One region of the Streptomyces sp. NPDC057900 genome, then DNA from elsewhere that is predicted to be linked to it. Evidence: riboswitches for the same ligand, from Rfam matches in the RefSeq annotation. Region 1 holds a riboswitch; each other region holds the start of a gene.

What was found. A riboswitch is a leader RNA that binds a small molecule or an ion and turns the genes downstream of it on or off. The one in region 1 is predicted to bind cyclic di-AMP.
Positions count from the first base shown of each region.
Region 2: linked by a shared signal. The riboswitch ahead of ACFVQ0_RS27830 (M23 family metallopeptidase) and the one ahead of ACFVQ0_RS23715 (C40 family peptidase) in region 1 are both predicted to bind cyclic di-AMP.
Region 3: linked by a shared signal. The riboswitch ahead of ACFVQ0_RS17405 (M23 family metallopeptidase) and the one ahead of ACFVQ0_RS23715 (C40 family peptidase) in region 1 are both predicted to bind cyclic di-AMP.
Region 4: linked by a shared signal. The riboswitch ahead of ACFVQ0_RS24425 (transglycosylase SLT domain-containing protein) and the one ahead of ACFVQ0_RS23715 (C40 family peptidase) in region 1 are both predicted to bind cyclic di-AMP.

Region 1 covers NZ_JBHVOI010000006.1:203,827-211,142, reverse strand. The annotation lists gene ACFVQ0_RS23725 (ATP-dependent Clp protease proteolytic subunit) at 1-417, shown strand, start outside; gene ACFVQ0_RS23720 (hypothetical protein) at 425-733, shown strand; cyclic di-AMP (ydaO/yuaA leader) riboswitch at 1,063-1,235, shown strand; gene ACFVQ0_RS23715 (C40 family peptidase) at 1,239-1,712, shown strand; gene ACFVQ0_RS23710 (LysE family translocator) at 1,747-2,400, opposite strand; gene ACFVQ0_RS23705 (LysR family transcriptional regulator) at 2,473-3,390, shown strand; gene ACFVQ0_RS23700 (ATP-binding protein) at 3,410-3,841, opposite strand; gene ACFVQ0_RS23695 (helix-turn-helix domain-containing protein) at 4,061-4,921, shown strand; gene ACFVQ0_RS23690 (DUF397 domain-containing protein) at 4,947-5,159, shown strand; gene ACFVQ0_RS23685 (8-amino-7-oxononanoate synthase) at 5,208-6,350, opposite strand; gene bioB (biotin synthase BioB) at 6,493-7,316, shown strand, end outside.
Region 2 covers NZ_JBHVOI010000009.1:110,983-118,298, reverse strand. The annotation lists gene ACFVQ0_RS27845 (GNAT family N-acetyltransferase) at 1-2,446, opposite strand, end outside; gene ACFVQ0_RS27840 (HPr family phosphocarrier protein) at 2,619-2,900, shown strand; gene ACFVQ0_RS27835 (GntR family transcriptional regulator) at 3,124-3,834, opposite strand; gene ACFVQ0_RS27830 (M23 family metallopeptidase) at 4,031-4,831, opposite strand; cyclic di-AMP (ydaO/yuaA leader) riboswitch at 4,845-5,012, opposite strand; gene ACFVQ0_RS27825 (M16 family metallopeptidase) at 5,224-6,606, opposite strand; gene ACFVQ0_RS27820 (M16 family metallopeptidase) at 6,633-7,316, opposite strand, start outside.
Region 3 covers NZ_JBHVOI010000003.1:710,607-717,922, forward strand. The annotation lists tRNA gene ACFVQ0_RS17395 (tRNA-Met) at 127-200, shown strand; gene ACFVQ0_RS17400 (PP2C family protein-serine/threonine phosphatase) at 383-1,546, shown strand; cyclic di-AMP (ydaO/yuaA leader) riboswitch at 1,856-2,009, shown strand; gene ACFVQ0_RS17405 (M23 family metallopeptidase) at 2,021-3,232, shown strand; gene ACFVQ0_RS17410 (aldo/keto reductase) at 3,393-4,337, shown strand; gene ACFVQ0_RS17415 (PrsW family glutamic-type intramembrane protease) at 4,361-6,034, opposite strand; gene trmB (tRNA (guanosine(46)-N7)-methyltransferase TrmB) at 6,132-6,968, opposite strand; gene lhgO (L-2-hydroxyglutarate oxidase) at 6,973-7,316, opposite strand, start outside.
Region 4 covers NZ_JBHVOI010000006.1:388,528-395,843, reverse strand. The annotation lists gene ACFVQ0_RS24435 (carboxymuconolactone decarboxylase family protein) at 1-322, opposite strand, end outside; gene ACFVQ0_RS24430 (dihydrodipicolinate reductase) at 319-1,398, opposite strand; gene ACFVQ0_RS24425 (transglycosylase SLT domain-containing protein) at 1,574-2,488, opposite strand; cyclic di-AMP (ydaO/yuaA leader) riboswitch at 2,492-2,680, opposite strand; gene ACFVQ0_RS24420 (alpha/beta fold hydrolase) at 3,122-3,937, shown strand; gene ACFVQ0_RS24415 (FABP family protein) at 4,025-4,582, opposite strand; gene ACFVQ0_RS24410 (epoxide hydrolase) at 4,861-6,033, opposite strand; gene ACFVQ0_RS24405 (CGNR zinc finger domain-containing protein) at 6,136-6,711, shown strand; gene ACFVQ0_RS24400 (HelD family protein) at 6,921-7,316, shown strand, end outside.

The DNA of each region.
Region 1 (7,316 bases):
CCCGGCGGCACGTTCGGAGCCATGACGGCGGTGTACGACACGATGGCCTACCTCACCTGCGAGGTGGAGACGTTCTGTCTCGGCCAGGCCAGTGCCGGCGCGGCCGTCCTGCTGGCCGCGGGAGCTCCCGGCAAGCGGCACGCGCTGCCCGGCGCGCGGGTCGTGCTGCAGCAGCCCGAACTCCCGGAGCCGGTGCGGGGACAGCCGTCCGACCTGGAGATCGAGGCCCGGGAACTGGCCAGGATGCGCGAGACGCTGACGGGCATGCTGGCCCGTCACACCGGCCGCCCCGCCGAGCGGATCTCCGACGACACCGAGCGCGACCTCATCCTCGACGCCGAGGGCGCCAAGGCCTACGGGCTGATCGACCACGTCCTGCAGAACCGCGGGCCCCTGTTGCCGCCCGCCGCGAGGTGAACCCGCGATGCGGCCACCCGAGTTCCCGCCGCTGCCCGCCCTGACCCGCGCGGAGGGCGAGTTCGTCGACCGATACCTGGAAGTCGTCGACCAGCTGGGCCGGATCAACCCGGCCCGCGCCGACGACACCTACCGGGCGCTGCGCGCCGCACAGGCGCTCGCCTCGCACGCCGCGGCCCTGCGGGACGCGCTCACGTTGATGCACGAGCGGGGTGAAAGCCGGATCCACTCCGCCACGTTGACGCGGGCGTTACGGGTGCTGGACGGGGAGCGCCGCGCCGGGCGGCTCACCCTGCCGCCCGACCCGCCGAGTTGATCAACTCCCTTGCGCCGACACGCCCGACAGCTGGACCGAATTATCTCGCTCGTTCGGCGTAGGTGTTACCTCGCAGGAGGGACAGGCCAACTTGCGCTTTCGAAGTGGGTCGTGGGTGAAATCTCCCGTTCCGCCCCTGGTACGGCACTGGAAGGAGAAGTACGGCAACCCCCCGTAAGGGCCCCTGTCCACCCGAACGGGTCAGTCGTGATGAGCCTCACATATCACTGTTTCACCTCGGAAATCCGGCGTTCGGTGAGTCAAGATCCCTGGGACGACAAGCCCCCGCCACCGCGGCGGGGCGGTCCGGGCGGACGCCGAGTCCTGCCGCTGTCCGGATGCCTGGTCGACAGGAGTGGATCGGCAGGAGTGGAGGACCCGAGCACAACGGGCCGACCGGAGATCCGGTCGTCCCTCGGGGTGAAGCCGCCACGTGCGGCCGGGCGACTTCGCCAGCCCGAACCCGACAGGTCATCCTTCACAGGCGGCTGACGAAGGGTTGCGCATGACTGCGCAGGTTCATGTCCCGTCTCTCCTCACCCGAGCCACCACGGCCTCGGTTCTGACTCTCGCAGCCGTCGGCGGCACGCTGTTCGTCCCCGGCGCCGTGACCGACGCCCAGGCCGCGACTCATTCGATGAAGGCGCTCAACATCGCCGCGTCGAAGAAGGGATCGCCGTACCGGTGGGGCGCCACCGGCCCCAGCCGTTTCGACTGCTCGGGTCTGACGCTCTATTCGTTCATGAAAGCGGGCAAGAAGCTCCCGCGCACCGCCCAGCAGCAGTACAACAAGACCCGGCACATCTCCGCCTCGAAGCGGCAGCGCGGGGATCTGGTCTTCTTCCACTCCGGCCGCAGCGTCTTCCACGTGGGTATCTACGCGGGCAGCGGCAAGATCTGGCACTCACCGAAGACCGGTGCCGTGGTGCGGCTGGAGAAGATCTGGACGAAGAGCGTCTACTACGGCCGGGTCAGCTGACGCCACCGCCCCGCCGCATGACCCGCGCCCCGCGTCAGCGCACCAGGGTGCCGGTCACCAGTACCGCCCCCAGCACGGTGAGTGCCGCGCCGCTGCCGCCCTCGATCGCGCGGGCGGTGCGCGGCCGGCGCAGCCACCGGCCCAGCCGGTCCACCAGGAGCGCCACGGCCGGGAACCAGATCAGTGCGAGCAGTACGACGATCGCGGCGAGCAGCAGCGTACGGGGCAGCGGGGCGGCCCCGGCCGGGACGAACTGCGGAAGCAGGCTGAGGAAGAGCACCGGCGCCTTGGGGTTCAGGGCGTTGGTCAGGAAGCCCTGGCGCAGTGCGCGCCGCGTCCCGTTCGTGGCGTGCGCGTCACCGTCCCGCCCGGTGGCGGTTTCGGCGGCCGCCGCCTGCCCGGGGCCGCGCCGGGCCGCACGCAGCGCGCTGATGCCCAGGTAGAGCACGTACGCCCCGCCCAGGAGCTGAACCGTGCGGAACAGCACCGGCACCGCCACCAGCACGGCGGCCAGCCCGGCGACGGCGAGCGCGGTGTGCACGAGCAGGCCCCCGGCCACGCCGAGCGCGGTCGCCACCCCTGCGGAGCGCGAGGCGAGGGCGTTGCGTACGACGACGGTGAAGTCCGCTCCGGGCAGCGCGACCATGACGGCGGCGACTCCGAGGAAGGCGGTCAGTTGGGCGTCCATGGCTCCACCCTGGACCCGAACGGCCTTTAGCATGTACTTGCAATCCTGTGGGTCTGCCAAAAGGAACGCTTAATGTACGACCCGACACGGCTGGCGGCGCTGGTGGCGGTCGCGGAGGCCGGTTCGATCACCCGGGCCGCCGCCCGGCTGGGCTATACCGCGCCCGCGCTCTCCCAGCAGCTCGCCAAGCTGGAGCGGGAGGCCGGTGCCGCGCTGCTGGTCCGGCACCACCGGGGCGCCCGGCTCACCGCCGCGGGCGAGCTGCTCGCGGGCCGGGCCCGGCGGGTCCTGGACGAGATGGACCAGGCGCGCCACGAGCTGGCCCGGCTGGCCGGGCTCTCCGGCGGGCGGCTGCGGGTCGGCACCTTCACTACGGCCGGTATCCATCTGCTGCCCCCGGTGCTGAGCGCCTTCCGCCGGGCACATCCGGATGTGGAGCTGCTCGTCACGGATTACGAGCCGCCCGGCGGGGTGGCGGCCGTGGCCTCCGGCGAGGTCGATCTCGCGCTGACGCACGCGTACGAACCGGCCGCCACGGTGCCGCTGCCCTCGGGCGTCAGCGCCGAGCCCCTGCTGGTCGAGGAGCTGGTCCTGATCACCGCTGTGGGCCAGGTGCTGGCCGACGGGAGCGGGCGGCTGCCGGTGACGGACCTCGCGGGCCGGCCGCTGATCAGCAGCGCGCCCACGCATCCGCCACGGCGCGGGGTGGAGAACGCGCTGGCCGAGGCGGGCGCCCTGCCCGCGGTGGTCTGCGAGTCGCCCGGCTATGCGCTGGTGTGCGCGCTGGTCAGCGCGGGCATCGGGATCGCGGTGGTGCCCGAGATGGTCGCGGCGATGTCGCCGACGCCGCTGTCGGTGCGGAGGCTGGAGCCGGCCGCGTTCCGGCGGACCATCTCCGTGGTGCACCGCGGCGACCGGTCGAGCGCCGCGGCGGCGACCCTGCGGGCCCTGCTGCGCAGTGGGTTCAGCCGCTCCACCGCACCACAGTGACCCCGGCGCGCGGGCGCGGTCAGCTCTGGACGGGGACGCTCCACGGGAGCATGATCCAGACGGTCTTGCCGCCCTCCGCGGTGGGTGTGACGGTCAGCCGGCCGCCGTACTCCTTGGCCAGCGAGCGGATGATCACCATGCCGCGCCCGTTGTCCTGCTGAACGGCGGCGGGCAGCCGCTGGGGCCAGCGCGGGTGACTGTCCGTCACCCCGAGGTGCAACTGTTCCTCGCGCTCCAGGCGGAGGTCCACGGTGAAGGTGGGCGACTGGCCGAACGTGTGCTGGACGGCGTTGGTGGCCAGCTCGGAGACGATGAGCCGGACGGTGTCGGCGCCGTCGCTCCCGTCCGACAGCCCCCATTCGGCCAATACCCGGGCCACGTACCTGCGGGCCGCGGAGACCGAAACCGGCTCGCTCGGCAGCGTGACACTCGCCTCTTGTTGGTCCGCCATGGCCGGCCGCCCCTTTCCCGCCCGGAACCGACCCACGATCGGTCCGTGCTGTGCTTCGCGCCAGATTGCCACTGATGCTGCCCTCTGTGACGGCGATCCACCAAGATATGCATATATCTGTCGCTCAAAGCGGTGAACTCTTCGCTGGATACCGTGCGGGAGCGGCACACTGTCCGCTCGGCACGGAGTGGCCGGCGGGACTGGGAGGGGAGCCACCACATGCAGCACGGCCCTGCGGTGCGACGCCGCAAGCTCGGGGAGGAGTTACGGAGTCTGCGCCACACCTCGGGCCTCACCAGCCGGGAGGCGGCGCAACTGCTCGGCTGGCACCAGTCGAAGGTGAGCCGGATCGAGACGGGCGTCAGCGGGGTGCGGCCGGCGGACGTCACCCGGCTGCTGGACGCGTACGCCGTGGACGACCGGCAGTTGCGGGAGGTCCTGGAGACCCTCGCGGGCTCCGCGGGTGGTGGCGGGGCGGGCTGGTGGCACGCCTATCGCGGGCTCATTCCGCCCCAGTACCGCGACTTCATCAGTCTGGAGTCGCAGGCGCGCACCGCCCGGACCCTGGAAACCTCGGTGGTGCCGGGCCTGTTGCAGACCGCCGACTACGCACGCGCGGTGACCCGGGCCTCGCTCGACGGCCTGCCGTCCGGCCAGTTGGACTCGCTGGTCGAGGTGCGGCTCGCCCGGCAGGGGGTGCTCAGGAGCGATCCGCCGCTGAGGCTGAGCGCGGTGCTCGACGAGGCGGTGCTGAGGCGCGCGGTGGGTGGCCGGCGGGTCATGAGGGAGCAGCTCCGCCATCTCATCCGGCTGGCCCGGCTTCCGCATGTGGACCTCCAGTTGCTGCCCTTCTCGGTCGGCGGCTACGTCGGCCTCACCGGACCTTTCGTAATCTTCTCTTTTCCGAGCACTTCTGATCTGGATGTGGTCGTTCTTGACCACTTGACGAGTAGCCTCTATCTGGAGCGGAAAGAAGACCTTGAGGCGTACAGCTCGGCCTTCCGCACTCTGCAGGCGCACGCGCTGTCGCCGGAGCACTCGTTGGACCTGATCGCCACGATCGACCGCGGCGGTCAGTAACTACGGACTGCCCGAGGGGGGCGTCATGTCGGATTGCCTCGCACAGCACGCGTTACGGTGGCGGCGCAGCAGCCGCAGCACGGGAATGAACAACTGCGTGGAAGCCGCGCCGTTCGGCGGCGGACGGCTGGCCGTGCGCGACTCCAAGGATGTGTCCAGGCCACCGCTGCGGTTCTCGGCCGAGGCCTGGACCTCCTTCGTCGCCGGTCTGAGCCCAAGGAGTGTCCCGGTCCGCTGACGCGACGCGGCGGACCGGTCGAGGGCGCCGGACGACGCGGGTGTCGTCTCAGGCGCCCGGAGCGGTCCGCCGCACGATCGTGACCGCGGTCGCGATCTGCTCGACCGTCAGATCGGCGCGTGCGGTCAGCCGCAGCCGGGAGATGCCGTCCGGTACCGAGGGCGGCCGGAAGCACCCCACCGCCATTCCGGCGGCGCGGCAGTCCGCCGCCCAGCGGACCGCCGCGTCGGCCGAGGGCGCCCGCACCGAGACCACGGCCGCGTCCGGGCGTACGGCGGTCAGACCGGCCGAGGTCAGCCGGTCGTACAGCGCGGTGGCGACCGTACGGGCCCGGCCCGCACGTTCCGGTTCGCGGCGCAGCAGCCGCAGGCTGCCGAGCGCGGCGCCGACGGCGGCCGGGGCGAGCCCGGTGTCGAAGATGAACGTGCGGGCGGTGTTGACCAGGTGGTCGATGACGCGGGCGGGGCCGAGAACCGCGCCGCCCTGGCTGCCCAGCGACTTGGAGAGGGTCAGGGTGGCCACGATGCCCTCCGCGCCCGCCAGGCCCGCGGCCGCGAGCGCGCCGCGCCCGCCCGCTCCGAGGACCCCCAGACCGTGCGCGTCGTCGACGAGCAGCGCGGCGTTCTCTTCGCGGCAGGCCTGGGCCAGGGCGCCCAGCGGCGCGGCGTCGCCGTCGACGGAGAAGACCGAGTCGGTGACCACCAGCGCCCTGCCGTCGTGCGCGTGCAGGGTCTTGCGCACCGCGTCGGGATCGGAGTGCGGCACGACGGCGGTCTCGGCCCTGGAGAGCCGGCAGCCGTCGACGATCGAGGCGTGGTTGCCCGCGTCCGACACGATCAGGGAGCCCCGGCCGGTGAGGGCGGTGAGCGCGGCGAGGTTGGCCGCGTAGCCGGAGGACAGGACGAGGGCCGCCTCGAAACCGCAGAAGTCGGCCAGTTCCTGTTCGAGCTCGGCGTGCAGCGCGGTGGAACCGGTCACCAGGCGCGATCCGGTGGCTCCCGCACCCCAGCGGCGGGCGGCGTCCGCCGCCGCCCCGGTCACTTCCGGGTGTCTGGTCAGCCCGAGGTAGTCGTTGCTGGCGAGGTCCAGCAGTTCCGATTCCGCGGGCCGGGGCCGGAGCGTCCGGACCAGTCCGGCGTCCGCGCGGCGGCGGGCCTCGTCGTCTGTCCAGTCGAACGGGGCGAAGGGCATGGGCAGTCCCTTTTGTAGGCAACTCACAGACCTTAACCGGGGGCGAAGCCGGACAGGGTGTGGCCATGCACACACCCTGAGGGCTCTCTGTTGTCCGGTTCTTCCTTGGCTCGGAGGCGTGCCGTGCGTCAGGATCATCGCCATGGACCTCCTGAACACGCTGGCGGAGAAGGGGCTGCGGCGCGAGCTGCCGACCCGTGAAGAAGCGCTCGCCGTACTGGCCACCCCGGACGACGATCTGCTCGACGTGGTGGCCGCGGCCGGAAAGGTACGCCGTCAGTGGTTCGGGCGGCGCGTGAAGCTCAACTATCTGGTCAATCTGAAGTCGGGGCTCTGCCCGGAGGACTGCTCGTACTGCTCGCAGCGGCTGGGCTCCAAGGCCGAGATCCTCAAGTACACCTGGCTGAAGCCCGATGAGGCGTCCAAGGCGGCCGCCGCCGGGGTGGCGGGCGGTGCCAAGCGGGTCTGCCTGGTGGCCAGCGGCCGGGGCCCGACCGACCGGGACGTCGACCGGGTCTCGCAGACCATCGAGGCGATCAAGGAACAGAATGAGGGCGTCGAGGTCTGTGCCTGCCTCGGCCTGCTCTCCGACGGCCAGGCCGGCCGGCTGCGCTCCGCGGGGGCCGACGCGTACAACCACAACCTGAACACGTCCGAGGGGACGTACGGGGCGATCACGACCACCCACACCTACGCCGACCGGGTGGAGACGGTGCACCAGGCGCAGGCGGCCGGGCTCTCCGCCTGTTCGGGGCTGATCGCCGGAATGGGCGAGAGCGACGCCGATCTGGTCGATGTCGTCTTCGCGCTGCGCGAGCTCGACCCCGACTCGGTGCCGGTCAACTTCCTGATCCCGTTCGAGGGGACCCCGCTCGCCAAGGAGTGGAACCTGACTCCGCAGCGCTGCCTGCGGATCCTGGCGATGGTGCGCTTCGTCTGCCCGGATGTCGAGGTACGGCTCGCCGG
Region 2 (7,316 bases), on a different contig from region 1:
CGGCGGGCTTGCCCAGCAGCTCCGTCAGTTCGCCGTAGGCGCGGCGCACCGCGGACTCGGTGGCGAGGTCCAGCCGGACACCGCCGAGGTCGGCGCGGTGGCGCAGATGGGGTGCGGTGGTCTTCAGCGCGACCGGGTAGCCGAGCCGTCCGGCGGCGGCGACGGCCGCCTCCGCGTCGGGCGCCGGCAGCGTCGGCCGGACGGTGATGCCGTAGCAGGCCAGCAGCTCGCGGGCCTCGTCGGGCGACAGGGGCCTGCCGCGCGGATCGGGGTCCTTGCCGAGAGCCGCGTCGATACGGGCCGCCGCGCCCGGCTCGTCGATGGTGTCGTCGAGGAACTCGGGCACCTTGCCGGGGACCGCCGCCTGGCGCCGCCACTGGGCGTACTTCACGGCTTCGGAGAGCGCGCGGACGGCGCGTTCGGCGGCCGGGTAGGCGGGGATCCGGCCGGTGGCGCGGGCTCCGCCGGATTCGGCCGCCTCGGGCGCGGCGTCCGCACCGCCGGAGGGCGCGGGCGTGGGCGTGGCGGCCGTCGGGCCCGAGGGCCGCGCCGGGGCCGGGCGCTGCTGGGCCACCGTGCTGGTTGCCGCGGCCAGGGCCTCCGCGAGGCCGCCGATCTCCACGTGGACGACGGCCACCGGCTTGGCCGGGCCCGCGGCGGCCGCCGTGTGCAGGGCGGTGGCCAGCACCTCGCCGTCACCCTGCTCCGCCTCGCCGTCCTCCCCCACCCAGGGAATGGCTGTCACGATCACCGCGTCGCAGCCCGCGTCGGCCAGCGCCTCCGCCAGCGCGTCCCGGAAGTCCTGCGGGGTGGCGGCGGTGGTGAGGTCGCGCGGCGGACGCGGGCGCAGCCCCTCGGCCAGGCAGGCGTCGTACGTGAGCAGCCCGAGGGATTCGGAGTTGCCGAGGATCGCGACGCGGCCGCCCGCCGGCAGCGGCTGGTCCGCGAGGAGCAGGCCCGCGTCGATCATCTCGGTCACCGTGTCGACGCGGATCACGCCCGCCTGCCGCATCAGCGCCGAGACGGTGGCGTCCGGGATCCGGCTGATGGGAACGGCGTGGCCGGGCGGGGTGGAGCCGCTGTGCCGGGCGCCCTTGACCACGACCACCGGCTTCACCGCGGCGGTGCGCCGGGCGAGACGGGTGAACTTGCGGGGGTTGCCGAGCGATTCGAGGTACAGCAGGGCGACGTCGGTGTCCGGGTCCTCGTACCAGTACTGGAGGAAGTCGTTGCCGGAGATGTCGGCGCGGTTTCCGGCCGAGATGAAGGTGGAGAGCCCCGCGCCGCGCCGGTAGAGCCCGGAGAGCAGGGCGATGCCGATCGCGCCGGACTGGGTGAACAGGCCGATGCGCCCGGAGGCGGGCCGTTCGGGGGCGAGAGAGGCGTTCAGCCGGACCGCTTCGGCGTTGTTGATGATGCCGAAGGCGTTCGGGCCGATGACGCGCATGCCGTACGCGCGGGCCTGGCGCACCAGTTCGCGCTGCCGTTCGCGGCCCTCCGCGCCCCACTCGGCGTATCCGGCGGAGAGGACGACGAGGCCCTGGACGCCGTGTTCCCCGCAGTCGGCGACGGCCTCCGGCACCCGCTCGGCGGGGACGGCGACGACGGCGAGGTCGACCGGTTCACCGATCTCGCCGAGGGAGCGGTGGGCGGGCACCCCGTCGATGGTGTCCTGGTCCGCGGCCAGGGCGCTGTTCACCGCGTAGGCGCGGCCGGTGAAGCCCGCGCCCAGGAGGTTGCGCAGGACGGTGCGGCCGACCCCGCCCGGGTTGCGCCCCGCACCGATGACGGCGACGGAGCCGGGGGCGAGCAGCCGCTGCACGGACCGCGCCTCCGCCCGCTGCTCACGGGCGCGCTGGACGGCGAGCGACTCGGCGGTCGGTTCGAGGTCCAGGGTGAGGTGGACGGAGCCGTCCTCGAAGCTGCGCTGCTGGGTGTATCCGGCGTCCCGGAACACCTTGATCATCTTGTTGTTGGCGGGGAGCACCTCGGCGGCGAAGCGCCGGATGCCGCGCTCGCGGGCGACGGCCGCGATGTGTTCGAGCAGCGTGGAGGCGACGCCTCGGCCCTGGTGCGCGTCCTGGACGAGGAAGGCGACCTCGGCCTCGTCCGCCGGGGCGGAGGCGGGCCTGCCCGTGGCGTCGATCCGGTCGTAGCGGACGGTGGCGATGAACTCGCCGCCCACCGTGACGGCGAGTCCCACCCGGTCGACGTAGTCGTGATGGGTGAAGCGGTGGACGTCCTTGGCGGAGAGCCGGGGGTAGGGGGCGAAGAAGCGGTAGTACTTCGACTCGTCGGAGACCTGCTCGTAGAAGCTGACCAGCCGTTCGGCGTCGTCCGTGGTGATCGGCCTGATCCGGGCGGTGCCGCCGTCGCGGAGCACCACGTCCGCCTCCCAGTGGCCGGGGTAGGCGTGATGCGGACTCTGCTCCACAGAGGGCTCCATGGGCAAAGCGTACGGCTCTGCCAGCGGTCGCGTGGGGGTCGGGGCCGGGGCAGTCTGGGGGTGGCCGGCCGACGGCGGAAGCGGTCCGCGGACGGGCCGCGGGTCGGCCGGAGCATCGCGCACTGCATGAGAGACTGGTCTAGACAACCATTGATTCGTGAAGGGCAGAACCATGGCTGAGCGCCGCGTCAACGTCGGTTGGGCCGAGGGCCTGCACGCCCGCCCCGCATCCATCTTCGTCCGTGCCGCCACGGCCTCCGGCGTCCCCGTGACCATCGCCAAGGCCGACGGCAACCCGGTGAACGCCGCGTCCATGCTCGCGGTGCTCGGGCTCGGCGCCCAGGGCGGCGAGGAGATCATTCTCGCGTCCGAGGCCGACAACGCCGATGCCGCTCTGGACCGTCTGTCCAAGCTGGTCGCCGAGGGGCTCGACGAGCTCCCGGAGACCGTCTGATCCAGCGGTCACGACCGCCCGGAATTCCTGCGCAAGAGCCGCGGCACCCCCGACCGGGAGCCGCGGCTTTCGCGTTGCGCGAGAATACCGTGCACAGCGACCCGCCATAGCGACCCGTACGGTCCGGCCGCCCGGAATAATTCAGGACGGCGCGCGGAACAACAAAATGGACAGCACCGGGAATGCCTCGGCGAATAGCTGCTTCTTGTATACGGCGTAATTGTTAATGACGGCCGCCCTGGGTGTTTACGGCATGTTGCGAAGTCCTCACCCGGCCGGCCCGGGGAACGGCCGGGGCGGCGGGGCGGCCCGGCCGGCGCAGCCGGTGCGCGGCGGTGGCCCGCTCGGCGTGCTGGGCGGCGAGCGCCCTCGCCCGTTCCGCGTCGCCGCGCGCCACGGCGTCCACGATGGCGCCGTACTCGGCCCAGGAATCGGCGGGGCGGGCCGGCGGGTCGACCGCGTACATCCAGGCGATCTTGTGCCGGAGCTGGGTGAGCAGTGCGATCAGGCCGGGGCTTCCGGAGGCCTGGGCGAGGGTCTCGTGGAACCAGCCGCCCAGTGAGCGCAGGTCCTCGCCCTCGCCCCGGCGGGCCCGCTCCTGGCCCAGCCTGACCAGGCCGCGCAACACCTTGAGGTGGGCGTCGGTGCGGCGCTGGGCGGCACGGGCCGCGCCGAGCGGCTCCAGCAGCATCCGGACCTCAAGCAGGTCCGCCGCCTCCTGCTCGTCGGGCTCGGCGACGCAGGCCCCGGCGTGCCTGCGGGTGACCACGAAGCCCTCGGACTCCAGGGTGCGCAGCGCTTCACGCACCGGGACGCGGGAAACCCCGTAACGGCGTGCGAGCACTTCCTCGGTGAGTCGGCTGCCGCGCTCGAAGACACCGGAGACGATGTCGTCACGGATTGCCGTGCATACCGAATGCGCCGGAATGCGCATGTCCGAACCTCCGCCTTAATCCCCGCGAAACGCGGCCGATCGACGCCTGTCCCGTGACTCTATTGCAATGCGGACGCATTTCCGATGCCGGGTGGAAATTCATGAATATCTTTTGGTCGCGGAGCGGGTACGGACGCGGGTACGGCTGAAGGCCCCGGCGCGTCGCCGGGGCCTTCAGTGAGGTGCTTCGCGTCGGTCAGACGGTGACGCCGTGGGCGCGCAGATACGCGACCGGGTCCATGTCGGAGCCGTACGACGGGGTGGTGCGGGCCTCGAAGTGGAGGTGCGGTCCGGTGGCGTTGCCGGTGGCACCGGAGAGGCCGATCCGCTGCCCCTGGCCGACGCTCTGGCCGACGGACACGGCGATCGAGGAGAGGTGGCCGTACTGGGTGTACGTGCCGTCCGTCATCCGGAGCACGATGTTGTTGCCGTACGCGCCGCCCCAGCCGGCCTCGACGACCGTACCGGCGCCGACGGCGACGACGGAGCTGCCGGACGCGGCGTGGAAGTCGATGCCGGAGTGGCTGCCGGAGGACCACAGGGAGCCGCTGGACTTGTAGCCGGTGCTCACGTAGGAACCCGCGACGGGCAGCTGGAAGGTGCCCAGCCGGGCGCGCTCGGCGGAGCGGGCGGCACGCGCCTCGCTCTCGCGGGCCTTCTTGGCCTTGGCGGCGGCCTTGGCCTTCTCGGCCTTCGCCTCTGCCTTCTTCTTCGCGTCGACGGCGGCCTTGGCCTTCGCCTTGGCGGCGGCGTCGGCCTGCTGCCGCTGCGCGTCCGCCTGGGCGTCGATCCGGTCGGCCAGGTCGCCCTCGATGGCGATGATCTGGGAGAGGCCGGTGTCGGTGGCGGTGGCCTCGGTGTCCGCGGCGAGCGCCGGGGAGGCCAGCGAGCCGATGACCCCGGTGGTCGCCAGGGTCGCGATGCCGACGGCCTTCGCGCCGCGGCGCGTCATACGGCACGGGGCACGGTGCTTCCCGGTGGCACGGGTGAACGCCATGAAGTGGCTGGTCCTTTCCTTCCTTCTCGCCTACCGGGTTAGCTGACGGGTTCGGAGCAGGAAGGTCTCCTACGGATGCGCCGGCCTCGCACGAGGCATGGGCATCCGATTCACCCCAGGGACTGCGTGGGTCCCCGGCTCCCCGGGCTCGCGCCTGACGGGGACTCGGCGATGGCTGCCCGGTACGTCGCGGATGCGGCATACGAGTGACGGACAGCCGCGCCGACGCTAAGCGGGGGCACTTCCCCGCACCAAACGGACAGGCCGTTTTGTAGCGCATCCCACAGGGCAGACAGGCAACCTCTCCACCAAAACGGACAAAAGGCGAGGCCCTGGCGGCAGACGACCCGCCAGGGCCTCGTCCCCGCCCCGCTGTCGGGGGCAGTAACAGGTCAGCCGGTGACGACCGAGACCTCTCCGATGCCGAGAGCCGTGACGGGCTCCTTGATCTGTGCGGCGTCCCCGACGAGGACCGTGACCAGCCGGTCCTCCGGGAAGGCGTTGACCACGGCCGCCGTAGCCTCCACCGTGCCGGTCTCCGCCAGGCGCGCGTACAGCTGTGCCTGGTAGTCGTCCGCGAGGTGCTGTTCGACCTGGTCCGCGAGGGTGCCCGCGACGGAGGCGGCCGTCTCGAACTTCAGCGGTGCCACGCCCACGAGGTTCTGCACGGCCGTCTCGCGCTCGGCGTCCGTCAGGCCCTCAGCGGCCAGCGTCCGCAGCACCTTCCACAGGTCTTCCAGCGCCGGTCCGGTGGACTCCGTGTCCACCGAGCCGCTGATGGCGAGCATCGCGGCGCCGGTCGCCCCGGAGGCGGAGTCCCGGGCCGAGGAGCGCAGCACCTGGGCGAAGGCGCGCACGCCGTAGGTGTAACCCTTCTCCTCACGCAGCACCCGGTCGAGCCGGGAGGTCAGCGTGCCGCCCAGGCAGTACGTGCCGAGCACCTGGGCCGGCCAGACGCTGTCGTGCCGGTCGGCGCCGATCCGGCCGATCAGCAGCTGGGTCTGCACCGCTCCGGGACGGTCCACGATGACCACCCGGCCGGTGTCGTCGGCGGTGATCGGCGGGACCGGACGGGGCGCGGCGGTGTTGCCCGACCAGTCGCCCAGAGAGTCGGAGAGCAGGGCGTCCAGGTCAATGCCGGTGAGGTCGCCGACGACCACGGCGGTCGCGGTGGACGGGCGGACGTGGGCGTCGTAGAAGGCGCGCACGGCCGCGGAGTCGATCCGCTCGACGGTCTTCTCGGTGCCCTGGCGCGGGCGCGACATCCGGGCCGTGGCCGGGAAGAGCTCCTTGGAGAGCTGCTTGGCCGCGCGCCGGGCCGGGTTCGCCTGCTCGTGCGGGATCTCGTCGAGCCGGTTGTTCACCAGCCGCTCGATCTCGCTGTCGGCGAAGGCCGGTGCCCGCAGGGCCTCCGCGACCAGGCCGAGCGCCTTGGCCAGCCGGGAGGCGGGGACCTCAAGGGAGACCCGGACGCCGGGGTGGTCGGCGTGGGCGTCCAGGGTGGCGCCGCACCGCTCCAGCTCGGCGGCGAACTCCTCCGCGCTGTGCTTGTCGGTGCCCTCCGACAGGGCGCGCGACATGATCGTGGCCACCCCGTCCAGCCCCTCGGGTTCGGCGTCGAGCGGGGCTTCGAGGAAGACCTCGACGGCGACGACCTGCTGGCCGGGGCGGTGGCAGCGCAGCACCGTGAGGCCGTTGGGCAGGGCACCGCGCTCGGGCGCGGGGAAGGCCCAGGGCCTGGCCGTGCCGGGGGCGGGCTGCGGGTGGTACTCCATCGAAACTCCAGTCACGGCAGCGTCGCTCACTTGTCCGCCCCTTCGTGCGCGTCGGTGTCGTCGGCGGCGGTCCCCGCCTCGTCTGCGGGCTCCGCGGGCTCGACCGGCTCGTAGACCAGCACCGCCCGGTTGTCGGGCCGCAGCTGGGCCCTGGCGGCCGCCCGGACCTCCTCCGCGGTGACGTCGAGCACCCGGTGCACCGCGCTCAGGGCGAGCTGCGGGTCACCGAACAGCACGGCGAACCGGCACAGTTCGTCGGCGCGGCCCGCGACCGTACCGAGCCGGTCCAGCCACTCGCGCTCCAACTGGGCCTGGGCGCGCTCCATCTCCTCGGGCGAGGGGCCCTCCTCGGCGAACCGGGCGAGCTCCTCGTCGACCGCGGCCTCGATCTGCGCCACCTCGACGCCGCCGGACGTCTTGACGTCCAGCCAGCCGAGCGAGGGCGCGCCGGCCAGCCGCAGCAGCCCGAATCCGGCCGCGACGGCCGTCCGGTCGCGACGGACCAGGCGGTTGTGCAGCCGGGACGACTCCCCGCCGCCCAGCACGGTCAGCGCGAGATCCGCGGCGTCGCACTCCCGGGTGCCGTCGTGCGGCAGCCGGTAGGCGGCCATCAGCGCGCGCGCCGGGACCTCCTCGTGGACCTCCTCGCGCAGCTCACCGCCCATGACCTCGGGCAGCGAGCCGTCCCTCGGGGGCTGCTTGCCGTCGTG
Region 3 (7,316 bases), on a different contig from region 1:
GCGCGGTCGGTGAGCAGCCGCGCCGGGTGTCGAGAAGCGCGCCGGGTGCCGGGGAGCGCGTCGGATGCCGGGAAGCGCGGGGTGGTCATGAGTGCGTCGAACATGCCGTAGAGTTGTGTTTACCGACGCGGGGTGGAGCAGCTCGGTAGCTCGCTGGGCTCATAACCCAGAGGTCGCAGGTTCAAATCCTGTCCCCGCTACTGAAGAATCAGGCCCGGCACGCATAGCGCGTGCCGGGCCTGATTCGTTTCCGTACGTGCCGCGCCGTGCGCGTCATCCCATTGGCCGTCGAGCACTCGCTCCGCGACCGTGCTCCGGGAAGTCTGGGAGTGGTGCGCGGTACCGTCCGCGGCCCTGAGCGCACCGGGCAGGAGAGGTAGAGGTGGGGAAGCGGGAGCAGCGGCGGGGGAGGCGCACCTACGAGGTCCGGAACCGCCGGCTCGTCCGGGTACTGCCCGGGGCGATGCTCATCGGCGGGTTTCTGTTCGACTTCCTCACTCCGCCCGCCTTCACCGCCGTTCCCCTGTTCGCGGCGGCCCCGCTGATCGCCGCACCGTTCTTCTCGCGGGCCGGCACGATCCGGGTCGGGGCTGGTGCGCTGCTCTGCGTGGCCGCGCTGCGGCTCTACGGCGGAACGCTGATCCGGGTCGTGCCGTTCATCGAGCTGCTCACCGTCCTCACCGTCTCGGTCCTCGCGGTCTACATCAACGGAGTCGTCCGGCGCAGCAACGAGCAGCTGGCCTCCGCCCGGGTCATCGCGGCGACCGCCATGCGCGCGGTGCTGCCGACGCCGTCCGACCGGATCGGCGGGCTGTACGTGGCCGCGCGGTACGAGGCGGCGCAGGCGGACGAGTTCGTCGGAGGTGACCTGTTCTCGGTCACGGACACCCCGTACGGGGTCCGGCTGGTCGTGGGGGACGTGCGCGGCAAGGGGCTGGACGCGGTGGAGGCGGTGGCGGTGATCATCGGGGCGTTCCGGGAGGCCGCCGAGCAGGAGCGGTCGCTGGAGGGGGTGGCCCAGCGGCTGGAGCGGGCGCTGGCGCGGGAATCGAGCAGGCGCGGCGGGCTCGACGCGGTGGAGGGGTTCGTCACCGCCGCGCTGGCGGAGATCCCGCAGGGCTCCGGCCGGGTGCGCGTCGTCAACCGCGGCCATCCCGAACCGCTGCTGCTGCACTCGGACGGGGCGCTGGAGCAGCTGCGGCCCACGCTGCCCGCGCTGCCGCTGGGGATGGACCTGGGCGTGTGGCCGGACCGCTCCGACGAGTGGGAGCTGCCCGCCGGGTCGACGCTGCTCCTCTATACGGACGGCCTCTCCGAGGCCCGCGACGCCGACGGGGTCTTCTACGACCCCGCGGAGCGGCTGCGCGGACGGATCTTCCCCGGACCCGAGGAGCTGCTGTCGGCGCTGACCGATGACGTACGGCTGCACACCGGTGGGGTGACGACCGACGACATGGCCCTGCTCGCGGTCGTGCGCCCGGCCGAGGGGCAGCCGGACCGGCGTACGACCGTGAAGATCGTGGGGCTGGACGGCGGAGCCGGGTGAAGGTGAGGGGCCGGGCGGGGAGAGTGCGGACGGATGTGGGGGGAGAGTACGGACGGATGTGGGGGAGAGGCGCGGCCGATGCCACCGTGGGTAACCGTAAGGAACCCCTCCGCATAACATTTGACGCAACGTCAGAAAACGGCTAACGGTTGAGGGGTGATCAACTCGCCCGATTCCACCCGGTTGTGTCCCGTAAAGTCCAGGCCAAGGATCGGAACGATCAGTTGGAACGGCTTGGAATCGGGCCCGTGTGTCTATTAACGTTCGATAACGCAGCGCGGTTGTCCCAGCCGCCGTCAGTGGCGGCACCGTGCGCGAGCGCCGAATTCCGCAAGGGAACCGGGGAACCACCTACATGGGGTGAATCGGGCATCTCTGTCTCGTTGAGAGGCGGAGGAGCCCGTAGGAGACCTTCCTGCTCCGAACCCGTCAGCTAACCCGGTAGGCGAGAAGGAAGGAAAGGAGCGCGCCCCAGTGGCGTCCAACAAGCCTGCCCCCGAAGCCCCCTCCCGGTTCGCCCCCGAACACGGAAACGACTTCGGAACCGGGCCCGGTGCCGCTTACGGCGCCAACCACGGAACCGCCTACGGCGCCAACCACGGGACGGCCTACGGACCCGATCACGGGGCCGACTACGGAACCGCCTACGGGACCGACCGGGGCAGCGAGTTCGGCAGCGGCCTCCGCGCCGACGAGGCCGGGTCCGACCGGGCGTGGGAGGAATGGAACCCCACGGAGGAGTCCATCCGCCCCGTGCGCGGCAAGCACCGCGTCGCCAAGCAGCGCAACGGCCTCGCCCGTAGCTCCACCGTTCTCGGCGTCGGCGTCATCGCGGCCGTCGGCGCGGGTGGCATGGCCTCCGCCCAGAGCAAGCCGCCCGTGTCTATCTCTCTTCCCGACGCCATCTCGGACAAACTTCCCGAGGCCAAGTCCCTGCCCGGCGTCGGCGCGTTGTTCTCGGGTGAGTCCGAGGCGGAGAAGACCGAGGTCGCGGCCGCCGCCGCCCCGCTGACGACGGCCGGCATCACCACCACAGAGGCTGAGCAGGGCACGACGGACGCCGGCGAGGCGCTCCGCGCCCGCATCCTCCAGCAGGCCGAGCAGCAGCAGGACTCCGCCGACGCCGAGGCCAGGGCGGCCGAGGAGAAGGCCGCCGAGGAGAAGGCCGCCGCAGAGGCGAAGAAGCAGCAGGACGCCGCTGAGGCCAAGGTCGCCGCCGAGAAGAAGAAGGCCGCGGAAGAGGCGAAGAAGAAGGCGGAGGCGGTACGGCTCGCCAAGCTCGCCGCCAGCTACGCCATCCCCACCTCCTCGTACACGATCACCTCGACCTTCGGTGAAGCCGGTTCGATGTGGTCCTCCGGCTACCACACGGGCCTCGACTTCGCGGCGCCGACCGGTACCCCGATCAAGGCCATCCACAGCGGCACCATCAAGTCCGCCGGCTGGTCCGGCGCGTACGGCTACCGCACGGTCCTGGAGCTTGAGGACGGTACGGAGCTGTGGTTCTGCCACCAGTCCTCGATCGGCGTCAGCGTCGGCCAGCAGGTCACCACCGGGGACACCATCGGACGTGTGGGCGCGACCGGCAACGTGACCGGCCCCCACCTCCACCTTGAGGTCCACACCCCGGACGGCACCGGCATCGACCCGATGCCGTGGCTGCGCGCCCGGGGCCTGACGGTCTGAGTCCACCGATCCCCGGCAGTCCTGACGCTCACCCCCCGACGTCAGGGCTGCCGGTCCCGGCCGAGTGCGCAGGTGCGCAGATGTACGGGTGCAGTCCGGGTGCAGCTGTAGCTGTAACTGCCATGGAATAGCGCGTGCGGTGCCGTGGGTTGTTCCTTTTATGACTTCTCTCCGCAAACTCGGTTCCTCCGGCCTCCAGGTCTCCACGCTCTCCCTCGGCGGCAACGTCTTCGGCTGGACCGCCGACGAGGCGCAGTCCTTCGCCGTTCTCGACGCGTACACGGCGGGCGGCGGCAACTTCGTCGACACGGCCGACACGTACACCTCCTGGATCCCCGGCAACGTGGGCGGCGAGTCGGAGACCCTCATCGGCAAGTGGTTCGCGGCGCGGGGCAACCGTTCCGACGTCGTCCTGGCCACCAAGGTCGGCTCCCACCCCGAGTACAAGGGGCTCGCCGCCGCCACCATCAAGGCCGGGGCCGAGGAGTCGCTGCGCCGGCTCGGCACGGACTACATCGACCTGTACTACACGCACCACGACGACGAGACCGTCCCCGTCGAGGAGATCATCACCGCCCTCGACCAGTTGGTGAAGGAGGGCAAGGTCCGCGAGATCGCCGCCTCCAACATCAGCCCGGCACGGCTCCGCGCCTCGCTGGACTTCTCCGAGCGCGAGGGCCTGGCCCGTTACGTGGCGCTCCAGCCGCACTACAACCTCGTCTCGCGCGACACCTACGAGGGCGAACTCCAGGACCTGAGCGCCGAGGCCGGCCTCGCCGCCGTCCCGTACTTCGCCCTCGCCTCCGGATTCCTGACCGGCAAGTACCGCCCCGGTACGACCGTGGACAGTGCCCGCGCCGGTGGCGCCGCCCAGCACCTGGAGACGGAGCGCGGCCAGAAGGTCCTCACCGCGCTCGACACGATCGCGCGGGAGCGGGACGCCGAGATCGCCACGGTGGCGCTGGCCTGGCTGGCCTCCCGGCCGACCGTGGTCTCACCGATCGCCTCCGCCCGCACGGTCGAACAGCTTCCCGCGCTGCTGGCCGTCGACGATCTGCGGCTGACGGACCAGGAGCTGACCGCCCTCACCGAGGCGTCCGCCTAGACCACCTGGTCGGCCCGGTCCGCCTAGGAAGAGGACTGCGGCCCGCCGCCGTACGGCTGCTGCCCGTACTGCGCCGGGCCGTACTGCTGTTGCCCGTACGGGTAGGCGGGGTACGGCTGTTGACCGTACGGGGCCGGGCCCGGGTGCGGGGCGGGGCTGCCGTACGGCTGGTACGGGGCGTACCCCGGGTAGGCGCCGGGTCCGGTGCCGTACGGCCCGTGCGCCGGGCGTATGTGCCGGGCGCGCAGGCGGCCCGACGCCTGCGCCGCGTACGCCAGGGCGGGTCCGGCGATCTCGCGGCGCTGCCACAGGTGGTGCAGCAGCTCCAGCTCGCGCTCGGCCAGATCCGGGCCGGCCGTGCCGCGGCGGGCCTGCCGACGCAGAAACGCCAGTGACGTGGCGAACGACTCGTACTCGGCGACCGCGCGCGCCGCCGCCTTCCCCCGCGCCTTGGCCTCGGCCTTCGCCTGGGCGCTGACCACGCCGCTGACCTGAGCGCTGACCCGAGCCGTGATGTGGGAGCTGACGTGGGCGTGGGCGGCGACCGGGGCCGGTACGTAGCCCTGGTGGCCGTACGGGCTGTACGGGACGCCCCTCGCTGCCGCCGCCTGCCACCGCCGTGCCGTGTCCCTGGCCATGCCGCGGGCCCGCATCGACGAGAGGGCGAGCGGCTCCGTGGGGGAGAGCCAGCCGGCCGCGGCGTAGGCGGGCAGCTCGACGGCCAGGGTGCGCAGCTCGCGCTGCCGGGACCAGATCGCCAGCCAGGTCACCAGACCGAAGGCGGGCACCATGAACACGCCGTACACCACGTAGAAGCCGTACGGGCCGAACGTCGCGGAGCCGTTCCACAGGGCGTGCATGCCCATCGCGAGGACCAGTCCGAGCAGCGGCAGCGCGATACGGCGGAATCGCCGGTGGCGTGCGCTGCTCGCGGCGATCCCGAAGCCGATGCCGGTCATGACGGTGAAGAGCGGATGCGCGAACGGCGACATGACCGCCCGGACGAAGAACGTCGCGACGGTCACGGAGGCGAACCCCGAGCCCATCTGCTGGTCCTCGCCGAAGGCGTTGCCCAGGTAGAGGATGTTCTCGGTGAAGGCGAAGCCCGTCGCGGCGAATCCGGCGACGACCAGGCCGTCGACGATCCCGTTGAAGTCCCGTCTTCGGAACAGGAAGAGCAGCAGCACGGCCGCGCCCTTGGCGCTCTCCTCGACGACGGGCGCTATGACGGTGGCGCCCAGCGTGTCCGCGCTGCCCGGGTCGGCGGTGGCGGTGGCGATCCACTGGGTCGCGAAGGAGTTCGCGAGGATCGCGACGAGCGCGGCCGCGCAGGCGCCCCAGGCGAAGGCGAACAGCATGTTGCGCCAAGGTCCCGGCTCCACCCGGTCGAGCCAGCGGAACGCCGTCATCAGCAGCGGGACCGGCAGCACCGCGAGACCCAGCCCGACGAGGAACCCCTGAGTGCCCGTCTGGTCCCGTACCAGCGCGAGGATCACCAGGCCGCAGAGGGCCAGCACGGTGAAGACGGCGACGACGCGGAGCGTTTTGCTCCGCCACAGCATGCCGACGCGGCGCGGCCGGTAACGCCACTGGCCCCGCTCCGGCACGGCAGCCAGGATCTCGCCGACCCGCTGCTCCTCAAGCACCGGGACGGCCGGCTGCGACTGCCGCTGCTGCGGAACAGAACCGTCGGACACCCCATGACCCTAACGAGGAGGACTGACAACGGCCATGGCGTATCGGCCCCCCGGAAGCGGCCGGCGCGGGGTGACCGGGACCCTGGGGGGGAAGGGGTCAGTGGCGGGCGAAGAGCAGGTCGTGCACGACATGGCCCTTGTCCAGGCCCTGGCCCTCGAACCGGGTCAGCGGCCGGAACTCGGGCCGTGGCGCGTAACCGCCGTCCGCCGCCGTGTTCTCGAAGCGGGGGTGCGCGGTCAGCACCTCCAGCATCTGCTCGGCGTACGGCTCCCAGTCGGTCGCGCAGTGCAGGACCGCGCCGGGCTTCAGCCGCTGTGCCACCAGGTCGAGGAACTCCGGCTGGATCAGCCGGCGCTTGTGGTGGCGGGACTTGGGCCACGGGTCGGGGAAGTAGACCCGGAGCCCGTCCAGCGAGTCCGGCGTCAGCATCTCGCGCAGCAGGATGATCGCGTCACCGTTGGCGACCCGGATGTTGGACATGCCGTTCCGGTCCGCGAGACGGAGCAGATTGCCCTGGCCCGGGGTGTGCACGTCGACGGCGAGGATGCCGGTCCCCGGATCGTCGGCGGCCATCTGCGCGGTGGCCTCGCCCATGCCGAAGCCGATCTCCAGGACGACCGGCAGCCCGTCGAACAGCTCGGGGAGGTCGAGGACGCTCAGCCCGTCGATATCCAGGCCCCACTTCGGCCAGAGCCGCTCCAGGGCGTCCTGCTGGCCGGGCGAGACCCGGCTGCGGCGCGGCTGGAAACTGCGGATCCGGCGCTCGTGGTGCGAACCTGCGGGGTCGGCCGCCGGGCCGCCGGGGAAGCGGGGCGCCTGCCGCAGCCTGCGCTGGCGGTCCAGGGCCGCCGCGCGCAGCTCGTCCGGGATTCCGGCGGTGGCGGACGCGTCGGATGTGCCGGACGCGCCGGGCGTCGTGGGGGAGGGGTTCATGGGCTCAGACACAATGCCCTGATTCTACGGCGGGCGGCTTCCACCCCGTCCCCTCCGCCCGTAGGAGCGCCCGGCGCGCCACCTCGCGCCCGATGGGCAGCGACGCCGTGGCGGCGGGCGACGGAGCGTTCAGCACATGCACGGTGTGCGGGGCCTCGCGGATCAGGAAATCGTCCACCAGGGTGCCGTCCCTGAGGACCGCCTGGGCCCTGACCCCGGCCGGGGAGGGCCGCAGATCGGCCTCCGTGACCTCGGGCAGCAGCCGCCGGACCGCCGTCGTGAAGGCGTGCTTCGAGAGCGAGCGGTGTACCTCGCCCGCCCCGTACCGCCAGTGTCTGCGCGCTATCC
Region 4 (7,316 bases), 180 kb from region 1:
GGTCCAGGGCGTACCGCTCGGCGTACTCGGCGGCCAGCCGGGTCCGGTCGTCGAAGGCCTCGGTGGTGCGCCACTGGTCGACCGCGTCGGCGAACTGGTCCTCGACCTTCTCGCCGTCCCGTTCGGTGCGCCAGTCCAGGCAGAACAGGCACCCGTTGATCCGGGCGATCCGCAGCCGGGCGGCCTCGAACTCCCGCAGGCCCAGCGTGGTGTGCTCGTACACCGACAGGGAGAAGTTCGCGGCGGCCATCCCGATTCCGGGGACCATGTCGCCCCACACGTATCCGATCGGCTCCTGGCCCTCGGGTATGTCGATGATCATGGCTGCTTCCTTCCGAGTCGGCCGGCTGCGGGGCGCAGGGGGACGTCGAGTGCGTCGTAGAGTCCGGGCTCCGCGTCCACCAGCCAGTCGATGGCGTTCACCAGCCGGCCGACCGCGGTGGCGTTGCCGCCCGCCGAGCGGTTCTCGTCCTCGTCGGTGGCCTCGACGGTGACCTCGATGCGCGGACGGCCCTCGATGATCACGCGGTGGGCACCGGCGCCGTCGGGCGGCGACGGCCAGTCCGGGGCGCAGGAGGGGTGGATGCGGGTGATGTGCTCGATGACGATGCGGGGCTCGCCCCCGACGATGCCCTGCACCTCGAACCGCACCGCGCCCTGGGTGCCCGCCGCGAACTCGCCCATGGTCCGGGTGGTGACCGTCGTCTCCAGTGGCCGCCGGGCCATGGTCTCGCGGATGTCGTCGAGCTCCACGCCCAGGGCCCTGGCCATCAGCCGCAGCTGCCCGCCCCACACCATCGTCGGGACGGAGGCCGCGAGCATCAGCGGCTCGTACTCCATGGGGTGACCCATGCCGATCAGGTCGCGGACCGCGTCGGGCTGGTCGTAGGTGGAGTAGTCGAAGATCTCCTGGCAGCGGATCGCGTCGACCGTGCTGCCGAGTCCGCTGATCATCAGGGGCAGCACGTCGTTGCCCCAGCCGGGGTCGACACCGGAGACGAACAGGGAGCCGCCGCCGTCCGCGACAGCGGCCAGGACCGGGTCGCGCAGCTCGGGCGGGGCGCTCCGCTGGTCGTAGAGGGCGTACAGGGCGGGGGTGACGACCACCGCCCCGGTCCGGACCGCCCTGGTGATGTCGGCGAGCGCCTCGTCGGGGCGGATGTCCCCGGACGCCGCGTACACCACCGCGCCGGGAGCGGTGGCCAGCACCGCGTCGATGTCGTCGGTCGCCGCGACGCCCAGATCGCGGCCGGTCCCGGCGAGGTCGCCCGCGTCGCGGCCCACCTTGCCCGGATCGTGAACAAGCACATGCGCCAGTTTCAGGGCCGGATGGGCCTCGACGGCGCGGATGGCCGCGCGGCCGACATTGCCGGTTCCCCAGACCACCGTGGAAATCATGCGGCGGAGGGTAGCGCGCGGGATGAAAGGTTCATAGTGCCATCGCGCACCCGGTTGCGGGGCGCCCCCGAGCGGGTCCGCGGGGGCCGCACGGCACGCGAAAGGGGCGGGAAGGAGCCGCGTGGCCCTTCCCGCCCCTGCGCCCGGTTCCTCCCTAAGGCGGAGCCGGGGTATGTCAGTAGGCGCCGAAGACGTTGTCGATCGAGCCGTAGGTGGCCGCCGCGTAGTTGCAGGCGGCGGTGATGTTGGCGACCGGGTCGAGGATGTCCATCGACGTACCGGCCACGTGGTAGGCGTCGAAGGTGGGCTGGATCACCTGGAGGAGACCCTTGGAGGGTGTGCCGGCGACGGCGTTCGAGTCCCAGTTGTTCACGATCTGCGGGTTGCCGGAGGACTCGCGGATCACGTTGCGGTAGATGCCGTCGTAGCTGCCCGGGATGCCGTTCTGGGCCATGACGGCGAGCGACTCCTTGATCCAGCCGTCGAGGTCGTCGGTGTACGCCGTCGCGGCCTGCGCGGGAGCGGTGGCCGCGGTCTCGGTGGCGGTGGTCCCGGTGGCGGCGGTCTTCTCCGCGACGGGCGCGACCGTCCGCTCGGAGCGGTCGGCGCGGTCGGTTCCCTCGGACCGGTCGGACGACTGCGCGGCGTCGGTCGCGGGCTTCGATTCGGTGGCGGCCTTCGAATCGGCGGTGGGAGCCGCCTTCGGGGCCACGGCGGCGGACTTGGCGCCGATGGTCAGCTTGAGGCCCGGGTGAATCAGGTCGGGGTTACCGCCGACCGCACTCCGGTTGTCCTGGTAGAGCCGCTCCCAGCCACCGCTGAGGGAATGCCCACGGGCGATCTTGGCAAGCGAATCGCCGGAGACCACGGAATAGACGGTGGACTCCGCCTTGTGGGCCGCAATTCCCTTGGCCGCAAAGGGGGTCGAGGATGCCGACTTTTCCGCGACGGCGGGGTGCGCCGGTGCGGCAGAAGCGGATCCGGCACCGATCAGGGGGAGCGCGAGAACGACTCCGCCCGTACTCACGGCGATGAAGCCGCGGGTCAGGGTGGTGGACTTGAAACGACGGTACTTACCCGTGATGGGCATGGCGTATTTCCTCTCCGCCGCCTGCGAGGTGAGCTGTCGGGTTCGGACTGGAGATGTCCGGCCGCACGTGATGGCGACTTAACCCCAAGCCGCTCCGGATTCCGGACCGGCAGTAAACCTGGGTCCCCCGCTCCTGCCGTACGTGAGTGGGTCGGGTTCCCGGACGGCGGCAGGATTCGGCGTTCCATCCGGATTGACGGTGACCGTAAGCGAAAAACGCCGGACGAAACAAGCCCGGAATTCTTGATCCCAATTGATTCGCAAGATCAATTAAAGGAAATGCTCAGCATCAGACCTGCCGGGGGAAGTCAACTTTCTTGGCACAGCAGGGAACCGAGGCCGGACGCACCGCGTCCGGGGCCGGGAAGGTGACGCTGACCACTGAGCCCGAAAAGGGCGATTTGCCCGGCACCCCGACCTTTGGGCCGTACATAAAGGGGCCCAGGGTGACCATTGATGGCGTTTGCGATTAACCACCCAATAAGGACATTTCACCACCCCCGGCAACCACACCACCCGCGACCTCGTACCCCACAGATGCATCTCCATTGATGCATCGAAATAGATGCACTACGGTGTGGTTCATCGGCCGGCGCTCATGGCGCCGCCCACCACTGCGACCGGGAGAACCCGATGTTCCTCGACACCGATGGCGCCACGCTCCACTACGAGACCCGTGGCTCCGGGCCCCTGCTGCTCGTCTCCCAGAGCGGTGAGGGCGACGCCGACCGCAGCACCGACCTGGTCGACCGGCTCGTGGACCGCTGGACCGTGGTCACCTACGACCGCCGGGGCCTCTCCCGCAGCACGCTCGACGATCCCGGGCAACGCGTCACCATGGCGCAGCACGCCGACGACGTGCACCGGCTGCTGGCCGAACTGACCGATGAGCCCGCCCTGATGCTCGGGTGCAGCATGGGCGCCGCCATCGGGCTGCACCTGGCGCTCGCCCACCCCGAGCAGCTCGGGCTGCTCGTGGCGCACGACCCGGTCGCGCCGTCCCTGCTGCCCACCGGACGGCGCGAGCGGCACGCCGCCGAGCTGGCGCACCTTCAGGATGTCTACCGCGACGGCGGCCTGGCAGCGGCCTTCCCCGAGATCGCCCGGGTCCTCGGCATCGACCCGGCGCGCCAGGAGACCGAACCGGGGCTCACTCCGATGCCGCTCACCCCGCGCCGTGTGGCCAACTTCGGCTTCTTCATCGAGCGCGACTTCACCGCCGTCATCGAATCCGAGCTCGACCGGGAAGCACTGCGGGCGACTCCCGTACGCATCGTGCCCGCGAGCGGCGGCGCCATGGCGTCGTCCGTCTTCGTCGGCCAGTGCGCACAGAGCCTCGCCGAAGTGGTCGGCCGGGAGGTCGTCCCGTTCCCCGGCGGGCACAACGGCAACACCACGCATCCACGGGCGTTCGCCGCCCGGCTGCGGGACGTGCTGTCCGAGGTCTGAGCGGGGTCGGAGCGAGGTCCGAGCGAGGTCCGAGCCGGGGCGCCGTCGGACGGGACGGCGGCCGGCGCCCCCGTGACGGTGAGCGGATCAGTGCGGCCGGCTGCCGCCCTCGCGCCGGAGTCGCGCCGAAAGGTGGTGCTGGAGCGGCCGGCCGACCGCCGCGAGGTCGTGGACGAATTCGAGCGTGCCGTCATCCGTCAGGGTGTAGCGACGGCGGGTGGCCTTGACCTCCTTGGCGGTGGGCGCGAGCGCGACCTGATGGGTGGCGAGGTCGGCCACGCCGTCGGCCGCACGGCCCGTCAGGATCTCCGCGACACCGGTGGGCTGGGTGATCAGCGCCTCCACCCGTCCGTCCGCCTGCATCCGCCACCAGCCGCTCTCCCGTGCGGACGGCCGCAACGGGGCGCCGTCCGCGTCGAGCAGCCAGGCGCGCGCCTCGTAATGGAGGAAGGGCCGCCCGTCGTGACTGAAGGTCACCTGCTGCGCGTACCGGAACTCCTCGGCGAGCGTCGGGTACTCACCGCTCCCCCGCCCGGCCCAGGTGCCCAGGAAACCGCTCAGCGGCGCGAGCAGAGCGTGCGGGGCAGGCGCCGCGTCCGGCCGGAACGCGTCGGGGTACGGGTGCGGCTGGGCGGGTTCGAACATCTTGCGCGCTCCTGGGTCGGGGACGGTGCCGGTGCCGGTTGGCAGCCTAAGGGCTGTCCCGTTGATCCGGCGCCGGGCAGGTACGTCGCGCTGCCGGCGGGGCAATGAGGGGGTCAGCCGCTGGACTCGGCCTCGGGCAGCGGATCACCCCTCCGTCTCCGAGAGCCCCTTCGCTCGCGGGTAGATCCGCCCGGCGGAAGTCCGGCGGGCGGAGAACCTGCCGTAGCCGCATTCGCCGACGGCTTGGCGGGCCGGTGGGGTGGGCGGACCGGCCGCGTTCACCGATGTGCCGCCAGCACTGCCGCGATCCCCTCTCGCAGATCCTTGACGAAATACCCGGGAACCTCCAGCGACGGGAAATGTCCCCCGCTTTCCGGCTCCGACCATCTGACGATCCGCCGGTACCGTTCCCGCGCCCAGGGGCGCGGGCATTTCTCGACGTCGCGGGGATACATGGTGAGTGCTGACGGAACGTCGACCCGAAGTCCGGGGTCCAGCGAGTTGTGGCTTTCGTAGTAGATACGGGCCGCAGAGGCACCGGTTCGCGTCAGCCAGTAAAGGGTGACGTCATCAAGAACGCGGTCGACGGGAATCCTCTCGAACGGGCTGTCCTCGGTATCCGACCATTCCGCGAACTTGTCAAGGATCCAGGCAAGAAGCCCGACCGGTGAATCGACGAGCGAGTAGCCGATGGTCTGCGGCCGGGTCGCCTGCTGTTTCGCGTACGCCGCGCGGTGGCGCCAGAAGTCGGCGGTTTCCTCGGCCCATTCGCGCTCGGTCGCGGTCAGTCCGTCCGTGGTCATTCCGGGCGGCGCCTCCGCGAACGTGGTGTGGATGCCGAGAACGTGTGCCGGGAATCTGCCGCCGAGGACCGTGGTGATATTGCCTCCCCAGTCACCGCCGTGGGCCGCGAACCTGCTGTAGCCGAGCCTTTCCATCAGCTCCACCCATGCGGCCGCGATCTTCTCGGTTCCCCACCCGGTGATGGCCGGCCTCTCGCTGTATCCGAATCCCGGCAGCGAGGGCACCACGACGTGGAACGCCGGTGCGGCCGCGTCTTCCGGATCCGCCAGCTCCTCCACCACATCGGCGAACCGGACGATGCTGTCCGGCCAGCCGTGCGTCAGGAGCAGCGGAGTCGCGTCCACGCGCGGGGACCGGCGGTGCAGGAAGTGGATTCCCAGACCGTCGATGGTCGTGCGGAACTGACCGATGCGGTTGAGGCGCTCCTCGAAGGACCGCCAGTTGTACTCGGTGCGCCAGTAGTTCACGACATCGACGAGGTCGGCGAGCGGAACGCCCTGCTCCCATCGGCGGGGGCCGGGCGCGGCCCCGCGGACCGTCTCGGCCTCCGGCAGGCGCGCCGCGGCCAGTCGCGCACGCAGATCGTCGAGGTCGGCGTCTGGCACGTGCGCTTCGAACGCCCGCACATCGCCGGTCGGACGGGGCATGAGACCTCCAGGCCATCGCGGAACCGGCCGCGCACATCGCGAACCGTCTAAGGCGGTTCTACTACGCCTTCTCGTCGGCACGCAACCGGCTAAGGTGGTTCCATGCAAGCTGAGTTCCCCGACTTCCGCCTCGGCAGCGTGCTGGCGACCAGCTTCACGGGAACCCTGTCGGAGCGTCACGGCAACCCGGTGGAGCGCATTCCCGCCCCGCACCGGCTCATCGACTGGCTGGCGGTCTACGGTCTCGCCGTGGACTCCTGCACCGGTGCCCAGCTCGATCTCGCCCGGGAACTGAGGGAGTCGATCCACGCCGCCGCGACAGCGGCCGCGACCGGGGACGCTCTCCCCGCGTCCGCCGTCCAGATCATCAACGAGCACAGCACCAGGGGCCGGGCCACGGCCGTCCTGACGCCTGGGGGCGCGCGGCGATGGCAGCTCGGCCCGGGTTCCCGTACGGAGGACGCCCTCGGCGTGATCGCCGCAGACGCGATCAGCATCATCTCGGGCGTGCGGGACGGAAGACTGGCCCTGTGCGCGTCGCCCACCTGCCGGGCCGCCTTCTTCGACACCAGCCGGAGCCGCACCCGCAGGTGGTGCGACATGAACACATGCGGGAACCGTCAGAAGAAGGCACGCTTCAACGCCAACCAGCGCAAGAGCCCCAGTCCGGCGGAGTGATCGCCACCTCGGCGCGCCCACCTGGGCATCGCGGGTCGCGCCGTCGATGCGCACAACCGCAAAATCCCCGGCCCGCAATTGCGGGCCGGGGATTTTCCCAGGTATATTGAGTGTTTCTGTGCGCCCACAGAAAAGGCCCCTCACCGGGGGCCACTAAGCAAGACCATATCCGGCAGGGAGCCATTTTGTCAACTCGGGAAAGCTCCGAATTGCAGGGGGAGCAGGAATTCATCGACCGGCTCTACGACCGTGTCGACGTGCTGCGCGGAGTCGCCGCCCAGCACGTCCAGGACGCCCTGACCCCGGTCGGTACCGGGCTGCAGGCCCGTCACGAGCGCGACGTGCTCGTCGCCGAACGCTCGGGTCTGCTGGCTGCCCTGAACTCCGTGGACGGGTCGCTGTGTTTCGGCCGCATCGACCTCGCCACCGGCGCGGCCCACCACATCGGCCGTATCGGGATCCGCGAGGACGACACCGCGCACACCCCCCTGCTGATCGACTGGCGCGCGCCGGTGGCCCGCCCCTTCTATCTCGCCACCGGTCACACCACCATGGGGCTGCGCAGGCGCCGGCACATCACCACAGAGGGGCGCACCGTCACCGAG